3 regions of the Paenibacillus sp. FSL R5-0517 genome follow, and region 1 is predicted to be linked to each of the others. Evidence: a T-box and tRNA genes for the amino acid it is inferred to sense, from the RefSeq annotation. Region 1 holds a T-box; the other regions hold tRNA genes.
The links. The T-box of region 1 lies ahead of tyrS (tyrosine--tRNA ligase). A T-box ahead of a tRNA ligase gene usually reads a tRNA of that ligase, here a tRNA-Tyr.
Positions count from the first base shown of each region.

Region 2: it has a tRNA-Tyr gene. The T-box ahead of tyrS (tyrosine--tRNA ligase) is inferred to sense a tRNA for this amino acid. The anticodon was not compared.
Region 3: it has a tRNA-Tyr gene. The T-box ahead of tyrS (tyrosine--tRNA ligase) is inferred to sense a tRNA for this amino acid. The anticodon was not compared.

Region 1 covers NZ_CP150235.1:4,122,832-4,126,078, reverse strand. Annotated here, with positions in the region: gene MKX40_RS18235 (YdiU family protein) at 1-29, shown strand, start outside; gene MKX40_RS18230 (Imm63 family immunity protein) at 209-544, shown strand; gene MKX40_RS18225 (DUF4375 domain-containing protein) at 565-1,029, shown strand; T-box leader at 1,114-1,341, shown strand; gene tyrS (tyrosine--tRNA ligase) at 1,458-2,720, shown strand; gene MKX40_RS18215 (YxcD family protein) at 2,877-3,155, opposite strand; gene MKX40_RS18210 (hypothetical protein) at 3,161-3,247, opposite strand, start outside.
Region 2 covers NZ_CP150235.1:5,794,796-5,798,042, forward strand. Annotated here, with positions in the region: gene MKX40_RS25865 (methyltransferase domain-containing protein) at 25-951, opposite strand; tRNA gene MKX40_RS25870 (tRNA-Leu) at 1,116-1,194, opposite strand; tRNA gene MKX40_RS25875 (tRNA-Cys) at 1,201-1,274, opposite strand; tRNA gene MKX40_RS25880 (tRNA-Gly) at 1,281-1,355, opposite strand; tRNA gene MKX40_RS25885 (tRNA-Gln) at 1,360-1,434, opposite strand; tRNA gene MKX40_RS25890 (tRNA-His) at 1,457-1,529, opposite strand; tRNA gene MKX40_RS25895 (tRNA-Trp) at 1,560-1,633, opposite strand; tRNA gene MKX40_RS25900 (tRNA-Tyr) at 1,640-1,725, opposite strand; tRNA gene MKX40_RS25905 (tRNA-Thr) at 1,735-1,810, opposite strand; tRNA gene MKX40_RS25910 (tRNA-Phe) at 1,831-1,906, opposite strand; tRNA gene MKX40_RS25915 (tRNA-Asp) at 2,002-2,079, opposite strand; tRNA gene MKX40_RS25920 (tRNA-Met) at 2,105-2,178, opposite strand; tRNA gene MKX40_RS25925 (tRNA-Val) at 2,197-2,272, opposite strand; tRNA gene MKX40_RS25930 (tRNA-Glu) at 2,340-2,411, opposite strand; tRNA gene MKX40_RS25935 (tRNA-Ser) at 2,421-2,512, opposite strand; tRNA gene MKX40_RS25940 (tRNA-Asn) at 2,516-2,591, opposite strand; rRNA gene MKX40_RS25945 (23S ribosomal RNA) at 2,658-3,247, opposite strand, start outside.
Region 3 covers NZ_CP150235.1:323,045-326,291, reverse strand. Annotated here, with positions in the region: gene iolD (3D-(3,5/4)-trihydroxycyclohexane-1,2-dione acylhydrolase (decyclizing)) at 1-532, opposite strand, end outside; tRNA gene MKX40_RS01510 (tRNA-Gly) at 906-976, opposite strand; tRNA gene MKX40_RS01505 (tRNA-Pro) at 988-1,061, opposite strand; tRNA gene MKX40_RS01500 (tRNA-Leu) at 1,069-1,147, opposite strand; tRNA gene MKX40_RS01495 (tRNA-Arg) at 1,165-1,241, opposite strand; tRNA gene MKX40_RS01490 (tRNA-Gly) at 1,248-1,322, opposite strand; tRNA gene MKX40_RS01485 (tRNA-Leu) at 1,333-1,413, opposite strand; tRNA gene MKX40_RS01480 (tRNA-Lys) at 1,420-1,495, opposite strand; tRNA gene MKX40_RS01475 (tRNA-Tyr) at 1,506-1,591, opposite strand; tRNA gene MKX40_RS01470 (tRNA-Thr) at 1,601-1,676, opposite strand; tRNA gene MKX40_RS01465 (tRNA-Phe) at 1,697-1,772, opposite strand; tRNA gene MKX40_RS01460 (tRNA-Asp) at 1,790-1,867, opposite strand; tRNA gene MKX40_RS01455 (tRNA-Met) at 1,893-1,966, opposite strand; tRNA gene MKX40_RS01450 (tRNA-Val) at 1,983-2,058, opposite strand; tRNA gene MKX40_RS01445 (tRNA-Glu) at 2,181-2,252, opposite strand; tRNA gene MKX40_RS01440 (tRNA-Asn) at 2,257-2,332, opposite strand; tRNA gene MKX40_RS01435 (tRNA-Ala) at 2,334-2,409, opposite strand; tRNA gene MKX40_RS01430 (tRNA-Ile) at 2,449-2,522, opposite strand; rRNA gene rrf (5S ribosomal RNA) at 2,561-2,677, opposite strand; rRNA gene MKX40_RS01420 (23S ribosomal RNA) at 2,756-3,247, opposite strand, start outside.

The sequences.
Region 1 (3,247 bases):
CTTCGTACCAGACTTTTTGTGGGACCTGATTGAACAGTAAGGAAGAAGAGGCTGCCTTTGGCAGCTTTTTCATTTTTTTTATTAAAATAGGCAGGTGCATTCATGTCCAACATGTTAAACAAACAACAATTGGCAGACATCCTTATACAGCTTTTAGAGCGAACTTCTTTCCGCAGGGAACAGATGCAGAACTATGTTAACCGCCTGTATGAGACCAAAATGGGACGGTGTACCCTATGTGGAGTGTGGAAAAGATACGTATATCGTTCGAATATACGAACGTGGTCTCGTCTCGTTAGAGAAACGAGTAAAACAGCCGGAGGAAGTCATCTATTGGCTGCTGGAGGATATTATTTTCACCGCGACGCATGTAGGGTTGTTGGAAAGACATGGTTTCGATAATAAACGGACGCATTTGAACTATACAGATGAAGTGATGAAGGAACTGAACAGGGGTGTTCATGAAGCTTTCCAGCAAATCGGTGATCCGTATTTACATTGGTATCAGACGGGTAAACGTCAGGAATTAGAGCGTTTGGAATAAAGAAAAGTGAGGTGTGTTACGTGAGTGAGCAAGATATCCATGATATTTGGTATGAGTATGCTGTATTATTTGTCGAAAAAAAGAATGAATCTGAACAGGCATGGGCTTCGTTGAATTCGAACGAGCAGGACATTGCTGCTTTATGGCTGTTAGAGGCGGATGTCTTTAATGGCGGTTTTATACAGTTTTTCTGCAACTGGGGGGAAGAAGTATACCGTTACGCGTTACGGGCATTACATAACATTGGTGCGACTCAAGTAGTGGAGATTATAACCTCGGCATACGGCTGCATTGAGCATCTGAAAGAGGGTGAAAGGCTTACTGGACTATGGGACATTCCTAAACTACTGACAAAGGAACAAGAGCACCAGTTAGATGCGCTGGATCAGCAATTTTGGAATAATGAGGATCAGATCGCGGAGAAAGCCTATGGTTATTATCAAGGAAAATTGAACATGATGATTATATCATCTGGTTTTAACTAAGCATCCGTTGTTCTGTTTAAGGTTTGCATACTTGGTCTTGCAATGACCGAAACGTTCGGCTATACTTGCTATAAATTGAATACATGAATCACGTTGATAGAGCGCAGTAGCGGCTTTGTCCCTGTTACAGAAAGTCAGGGGTTGATGGAACCTGATACATACAAGGGCTGCGAATTACACTCTGGAGTACTTGGGTAATGCCAAGCGGATGGGCAAACGATATATTGCCAAAAGTGGTATGGATAGCGTGTTAAGGTTATGTGTTATCCATGCAATTTGGGTGGTACCACGGTTATGATAATCGTCCCTGTGTCTAATGAAGACAAGGAGGCGATTTTTTTGTGTCCAAAAAAGCCGTTCCAGCGTGTTATTTCGTAAATTAACGTAGATCATGACTGAATTTTGAGGATAGAAAAGGGGTTATACGAATGAATATTATTGATGAACTACAGTGGCGTGACGCCATTAATCAGCAGACGGATGCTGAGGGATTACGTGAATTGACTGAAACGAAGTCCGTTTCTTTGTACTGCGGTGTTGATCCAACGGGAGATAGCATGCATATTGGACATCTAATTCCCTTCATGATGCTGAAACGTTTTCAACTGGCAGGACATCGTCCAGTCATTTTGATTGGTGGAGCAACAGGTACGATTGGTGATCCGAGTGGTCGTCAGGCAGAGCGGTCATTGCAAACGATGGAGCAAGTGCAGGAGAATGTGGATGCACTGACAGCGCAGATGAAGAAGTTGTTTGTAACAGATGGGGATAATCAGGTTCGCATGGTGAACAACTACGATTGGACACACAAAATCAATGTCATTGAATTTTTGCGTGACTACGGCAAAAACTTTAACCTCAACACGATGCTGGCTAAAGATGTCGTCGCGAGCAGACTGGAAGGCGGCATCTCGTTCACTGAGTTTTCCTACCAGATCCTTCAGTCACTCGACTACCTGCATCTGTTCCAGAACGAAGATGTACAGCTTCAAATCGGCGGTTCCGATCAATGGGGTAATATCACAAGTGGACTTGATCTGATTCGTAAAAAAGAAGGATCTGAAGCGAAGGCGTACGGTCTGACCATTCCACTTATGCTCAAATCCGATGGAACCAAGTTTGGTAAAACAGCTGGCGGCTCAGTCTGGCTTGATCCGAACAAAACAACACCATTTGAATTCTACCAGTTCTGGGCGAATACAGAAGACCGTGATGTGATCAAATACTTGAAATACTTTACCTTCCTGGGCAAAGAAGAAATTGAAGCTTTGGCTGAAAAGGTAGAGACAGAGCCGCACAGACGCGAAGCACAGAAAGCACTTGCGGAAGAAATGACAAAATTCGTTCACGGCGAAGAAATGCTTGAACAGGCTAAACGTATTACAGCGGCGCTGTTCAGTGGTGATATCCGTTCCCTGACGGCAGACGAAATCGAGCAGGGCTTCAAGGAAATGCCTACCTTTGAAACGGATGGCGAAGCCAAAAATATTGTGGACTGGCTCGTGGATCTGGGTCTGGAGCCATCCAAGCGCCAGGCGCGTGAGGATGTCACCAAAGGTGCGATTTCCATGAATGGTGAGAAAATCACGGAGCTTGAATTCACGGTGTCTGCAGAGCATGCCATTGGCGGTAAATTCATCATTATCCGTAAAGGTAAAAAGAACTACAGTCTGGTTAAACTTCAATCGTAGTTTCCAAGAAGTAGAACGTAACACAGACACGTATAGAGACTGCAATAGAGATACAATGAGAGCCACATATACAGGAACAAAAAGACCGTCTTCCATCTCTGTCAGGCGACAGAGCGGAGACGGTCTTTTGTATCACGGGTCATTGCTTGACCTATTTTATTGATTAACAATCGCTGTGATCTCTTCATCCAGATCAAGTCGTACGTTCTCACGGTACGCCCGAATGTTGTATTCGCTGTGCAGGTAACGAAGAATCGCTTCAATCATATTGGACTCCACCAGATATTGACTACGGCCTTGAATCCAAACTTCAGCGGAATAACCTGTATCTTCTTCCCAGCTCAGTTCTACATTCACATCGGTTGGACGTACACCCTTACGTTCTGCCATATGAATACAGATTGCATTCACAATTTCATCCATGCTCAGAACCATAGAGATTAGTACCGTCCGTTTCTGTTACGGTCATCATCACGATCATTGCGGCGGTCATAACGGCCATCCGCTGCAGGTTTACGACGATTTGT
Region 2 (3,247 bases), 1.7 Mb from region 1:
GAACACATAACAAGCCTATACGATTTATCGCTTATCCTTAATATGAACTGTTTTCATGTTTGGCTGTTCAAGTTGGATCAGAATCTTCCCGAACCTTGCTCCACGTGAGAAGGTCACCGTACGATCCTTGTATGTATCTTGGATGTATTTCTCAGCCAGACTAAGAGAATCTTCATCCGATGGTAACTCATACGTATTAAGCAATTCTGGCAGCTTGTCGATAATCTCTTCCACTGGTACTTCAAATGAGTTAACTTCTCTCGTAATGATCATAGTGTATGAATAACCCTTTAAATACAGTAACTGTTGAATATATCCCATATCACCGGCCTTGTATGTAGAAGTTACCCCCAGTACATCCTTAAGTTCATCCATTAATGTGTGTTCCTTCTGTCCAGCCATAGTGCTTATATACACATACTTCCGGGCACAGTTGATCGCCTGCTCGATCGTTTCCCAATCTGACATTGCCGGACACATGGATGCAAATGCAAAGTCATATTTCTTCTCCCAGCCCTTATCTTCAATGGCGATTTCCTCATACCGTTCTTTAACGATTTCGATATTAGATTCAAGAGCTGTAGGTATCGTCTCTTTCATCAGGGAGACAAGCAACTCAGATGGTTCAACTGCAGTCACAATTGCTCCCTTCTCTGCAAAAGGAATGGTGAATATGCCCGAAGCAGCTCCAATGTCCAAAATGGATAATCCCTCGAACTCCACACCTTGGTTCTCAATCCAATTCATAATACGCTCGGAACGTTGCTTCCCTTCTTCAGAGAACGACTGTACATGATAATCCCTAGCCCATCGTTCAAATGCTTCTTCTGTATTAAATGGGGCGCTTTTCTTTTTATATTTTGGACTTCTCGGACGATTTTTCCATGCCTCTTCCCATACAGAAAGATTAAATAACAGATCGGTATCCGATACATTTTTTTCATTATTCACTTTGCTTCACTCCCTCTAAATTAAAGACTTTACTTATCTACAATATACTGAATATAATCATACGTCAATGTTTATTAAAGTCCAATATTCTTTACTGTACAAAAATCTGTATAAAATAAAATAGCCCTACACATTGCATAAGCAACATGTAGGGCTATTCAATATACCGGCGAGAGGACTCGAACCTCCACGGTTTCCCACTCGATTTTGAGTCGAGCGCGTCTGCCATTCCGCCACGCCGGCACATACTGGAGGCGCCACCCAGATTCGAACTGGGGATAAAGCTTTTGCAGAGCTGTGCCTTACCACTTGGCTATGGCGCCATATTTTGGAGCGGACGACGGGAATCGAACCCGCGACCCTCGCCTTGGCAAGGCGATGCTCTACCGCTGAGCCACGTCCGCATAATGGCTGGGGATATAGGATTTGAACCTATGCATGACGGAGTCAAAGTCCGTTGCCTTACCGCTTGGCTAATCCCCAATAAAAAATGAAAAAACAAAGGGGCGATCGAGGGGAATTGAACCCCCGAATGCCGGATCCACAAACCGGTGCGTTAACCACTTCGCCACGATCGCCACAAAAGGTTAAATTTCTTAAAAGTTAATTGGCAGGGGCAGCAGGAATTGAACCCACACCAACGGTTTTGGAGACCGTTGTTCTACCTTTAAACTATGCCCCTAAAAACTGGTGGAGGATGATGGATTCGAACCACCGAACCCGTACGGGAGCAGATTTACAGTCTGATGCGTTTGGCCACTTCGCTAATCCTCCAGGATTACATGGTGCCGGCGAGAGGACTTGAACCCCCAACCTACTGATTACAAGTCAGTTGCTCTACCAGTTGAGCTACACCGGCATATTAAATTGTTTTAAAAATGGTGGCTCGGGACGGAATCGAACCGCCGACACGAGGATTTTCAGTCCTCTGCTCTACCGACTGAGCTACCGAGCCATAATAAAGTCTAATCTTAATTCCTTACACTTTATATAGGGCATCAGTGCCATACAGCAGATGTAGTGAACAGTTTGCCTCATGTAAAGATTAAATGGCGGAACCGACGGGATTCGAACCCGCGATCTCCTGCGTGACAGGCAGGCATGTTAGGCCAACTACACCACGGTTCCATAGTACTTTCACAAGGAAAGTTAATTGCGGGGGCAGGATTTGAACCTGCGGCCTTCGGGTTATGAGCCCGACGAGCTACCGGGCTGCTCCACCCCGCGTCGTTAAAAAAAATATTATGGTGGAGGCTGAGGGGATCGAACCCCCGACCCTCTGCTTGTAAGGCAGATGCTCTCCCAGCTGAGCTAAGCCTCCGAACAACACATTTATGATCATATCATAATCTTGTTGTAAAAATCAACTTCTTTTTTTGAAGTTAATATGACCCGTAGGGGATTCGAACCCCTGTTACCTCCGTGAAAGGGAGGTGTCTTAACCCCTTGACCAACGGGCCTTGTTATTATGGCGGAGAGAGAGGGATTCGAACCCTCGAGACGCTTGTGACGCCTACACGATTTCCAATCGTGCTCCTTCGGCCAGCTCGGACACCTCTCCATATGGCTCCCCGAACAGGGCTCGAACCTGTGACAACTCGATTAACAGTCGAGTGCTCTACCAACTGAGCTATCAGGGAATATGCTTCAGAGTTGGTTCTCTGAAAACTAGATTCGAAACGAAACATGCGAACTATCACTTGCTATTGGATAAGCCCTCGACCGATTAGTACTGGTCAGCTCCATGCATTGCTGCACTTCCACCCCCAGCCTATCTACCTCGTCGTCTTCAAGGGGTCTTACATACTGGGAAATCTCATCTTGAGGGGGGCTTCACGCTTAGATGCTTTCAGCGTTTATCCCGTCCGTACATAGCTACCCAGCGGTGCTCCTGGCGGAACAACTGGTACACCAGCGGTACGTCCATCCCGGTCCTCTCGTACTAAGGACAGCTCCTCTCAAATTTCCTACGCCCACGACAGATAGGGACCGAACTGTCTCACGACGTTCTGAACCCAGCTCGCGTACCGCTTTAATGGGCGAACAGCCCAACCCTTGGGACCTACTTCAGCCCCAGGATGCGATGAGCCGACATCGAGGTGCCAAACCTCCCCGTCGATGTGGACTCTTGGGGGAGATAAGCCTGTTATCCCCAGGGTAGCTTTTATCCGTTGAGCGATGGCCCTTCCATGCGGTACCACCGGATCACTAAGCCCGACTTTCGTCCCTGCTCGACTTGTAGGTCTCGCAGTCAAGCTCCCTTATGCCTTTGCACTCTTCGAATGATTTCCAACCA
Region 3 (3,247 bases), 3.1 Mb from region 1:
CTGCTGGATCAGTTAGTACACGCATGGCCTGTGTAGCAGCAATCATCAACTGTTCGGGACGAACAATACGATCCCAGTACTTGCTGACGGCTTTGAATGGATCAGTGGCTGAGATCGTGTAATCACTGCTCACTTCCAACTGCTGAAGTACCGGGTCCGGTTCCCGCGTAGCAAAGTTATCTCCAGGCAGCAATAAAACCGGAATCCGGTTCACCGTTGCAGTAGCTGCCGCTGTAATCATATTTAAAGCACCAGGTCCAATGGATGTTGTACATGCATAGATCTGTCTACGGTTCTTCTGCTTGGCATAGGCTGCTGCCGTATGCACCATACCTTGTTCGTTCTTGCCTTGCATATACCTCAGGCTTCCCGGACTGCGCTCCAGCGCTTCTCCAATGCCTGTTACGTTGCCATGTCCAAAAATACCGATGATTCCCTTCACGAACTTGGTTTCCACCCCGTCAACCGAGATATATTGCTGATCCAGATATCGAAGCAGTGCCTGAGCCATCGTTAATCTAATTGTATTCATGAATTTGATCGCCTTCCTTTCCTTTACGGGTTAAGCGCTTAATCTACGTTAAGTTTAAGCGCCTTACACCTAAAGGTTAAGCGCTTAATTGATATGGTATTACAGGTTAATGATTTACGCAAGCTATTTTTGTAAGCGTTTTTATAAATGTGATGCAGAAAAAATATTCAAGTGTTCGAAAATGCACTAAACCTTCTTCATTGGAACACCTCAAGAATTACTAAGAACAGGTCTAAAAATGTGGGGAATGTATCAAGAGGTTGGGATACATACTCATATCATCTGAAATCTCTGTATATATTCATGATCCATATGCCTATAAATGCAAAAAAGAAAGAGATGGTGAATACCATCTCTTTCTTTTCAATATGTAAGCGGGTGATGGGAATCGAACCCACGCTATTAGCTTGGAAGGCTAAAGTTCTACCATTGAACTACACCCGCAAATAAAAAAATCGGGATGACACGATTTGAACATGCGACCCCCTGGTCCCAAACCAGGTGCTCTACCAAGCTGAGCTACATCCCGTTATCTATACCGGCGAGAGGACTCGAACCTCCACGGTTTCCCACTCGATTTTGAGTCGAGCGCGTCTGCCATTCCGCCACGCCGGCAAAATATGAAGTTATAATGGCGCGCCCTGAGAGATTCGAACTCCCGGCCTTTTGATTCGTAGTCAAACGCTCTATCCAGCTGAGCTAAGGGCGCAAATATTGGAGCGGAAGACGGGAATCGAACCCGCGACCCTCGCCTTGGCAAGGCGATGCTCTACCGCTGAGCCACTTCCGCAAATAAAGAATGCGCGTGGAGGGACTTGAACCCCCACGTCAAAGACGCTAGATCCTAAGTCTAGTGCGTCTGCCAATTCCGCCACACGCGCATATAATGGTGAGTCATGAAGGGCTCGAACCTTCGACACCCTGATTAAAAGTCAGGTGCTCTACCAACTGAGCTAATGACTCATAGAAAAACTGGTGGAGGATGATGGATTCGAACCACCGAACCCGTACGGGAGCAGATTTACAGTCTGATGCGTTTGGCCACTTCGCTAATCCTCCAGGATTACATGGTGCCGGCGAGAGGACTTGAACCCCCAACCTACTGATTACAAGTCAGTTGCTCTACCAGTTGAGCTACACCGGCGTATTACATGGTGTGAAAAATGGTGGCTCGGGACGGAATCGAACCGCCGACACGAGGATTTTCAGTCCTCTGCTCTACCGACTGAGCTACCGAGCCTTACTACATTAAAAAAATGGCGGAACCGACGGGATTCGAACCCGCGATCTCCTGCGTGACAGGCAGGCATGTTAGGCCAACTACACCACGGTTCCATAATACTTTCTCAAGGAAAGTTAATTGCGGGGGCAGGATTTGAACCTGCGGCCTTCGGGTTATGAGCCCGACGAGCTACCGGGCTGCTCCACCCCGCGTCGTTAAAAGATTATATGGTGGAGGCTGAGGGGATCGAACCCCCGACCCTCTGCTTGTAAGGCAGATGCTCTCCCAGCTGAGCTAAGCCTCCATAATATGACCCGTAGGGGATACTCTCACTTCGTTCGAGACTGCGAAGCAGTTGCTCACGAGGTATATCCTCCGACGAACCTTTGGGATTCTCATCCCTTGTTAAAGCAATAGGTATTGCTATGACCCGTAGGGGATTCGAACCCCTGTTACCTCCGTGAAAGGGAGGTGTCTTAACCCCTTGACCAACGGGCCTTAATGGCTCCCCGAACAGGACTCGAACCTGTGACAACTCGATTAACAGTCGAGTGCTCTACCAACTGAGCTATCAGGGAATGGTGGAGCCAAGCGGGATCGAACCGCTGACCTCCTGCTTGCAAGGCAGGCGCTCTCCCAGCTGAGCTATGGCCCCATACTCTGGTTTGTTTCTTTTCTTGTAGTGGTCTTGCTATGGGCCCTGGTGGACTCGAACCACCGGCCTCACCCTTATCAGAGGTGCGCTCTAACCAACTGAGCTAAGGGCCCTTATCAATTTTCGAAAAAAAATACCCCAGTGGGGTTTCGCTTGGCGGCGTCCTACTCTCCCAGGACCCTGCGGTCCAAGTACCATCGGCGCTAGAGGGCTTAACGGTCGTGTTCGGGATGGGTACGTGTGGAACCCCTCCGCCATCGCCACCAAACGCATAGCTTACATTTCAGAGTTGTTATTCTCTGAAAACTAGATTCGAAACGAAACATGCGAACTATCACTTGCATATTTGGATAAGCCCTCGACCGATTAGTACTGGTCAGCTCCATGCATTGCTGCACTTCCACCCCCAGCCTATCTACCTCGTCGTCTTCAAGGGGTCTTACATACTGGGAAATCTCATCTTGAGGGGGGCTTCACGCTTAGATGCTTTCAGCGTTTATCCCGTCCGTACATAGCTACCCAGCGGTGCTCCTGGCGGAACAACTGGTACACCAGCGGTACGTCCATCCCGGTCCTCTCGTACTAAGGACAGCTCCTCTCAAATTTCCTACGCCCACGACAGATAGGGACCGAACTGTCTCACGACGTTCTGAACCCAGCTCGCGTACCGCTTTAATGGGCGAACAGCCCAACCCTTGGGACCTACTTCAGCCCCAGGATGCGATGAGCCGACATCGAGGTGCCAAACCTCCCCGTCGATGTGGACTCTTGGGGGAGATAAGCCTGTTATCCCCAGGGTAGCTTTTATCCGTTGAGCGATGGCCCTTCCATGCGGTAC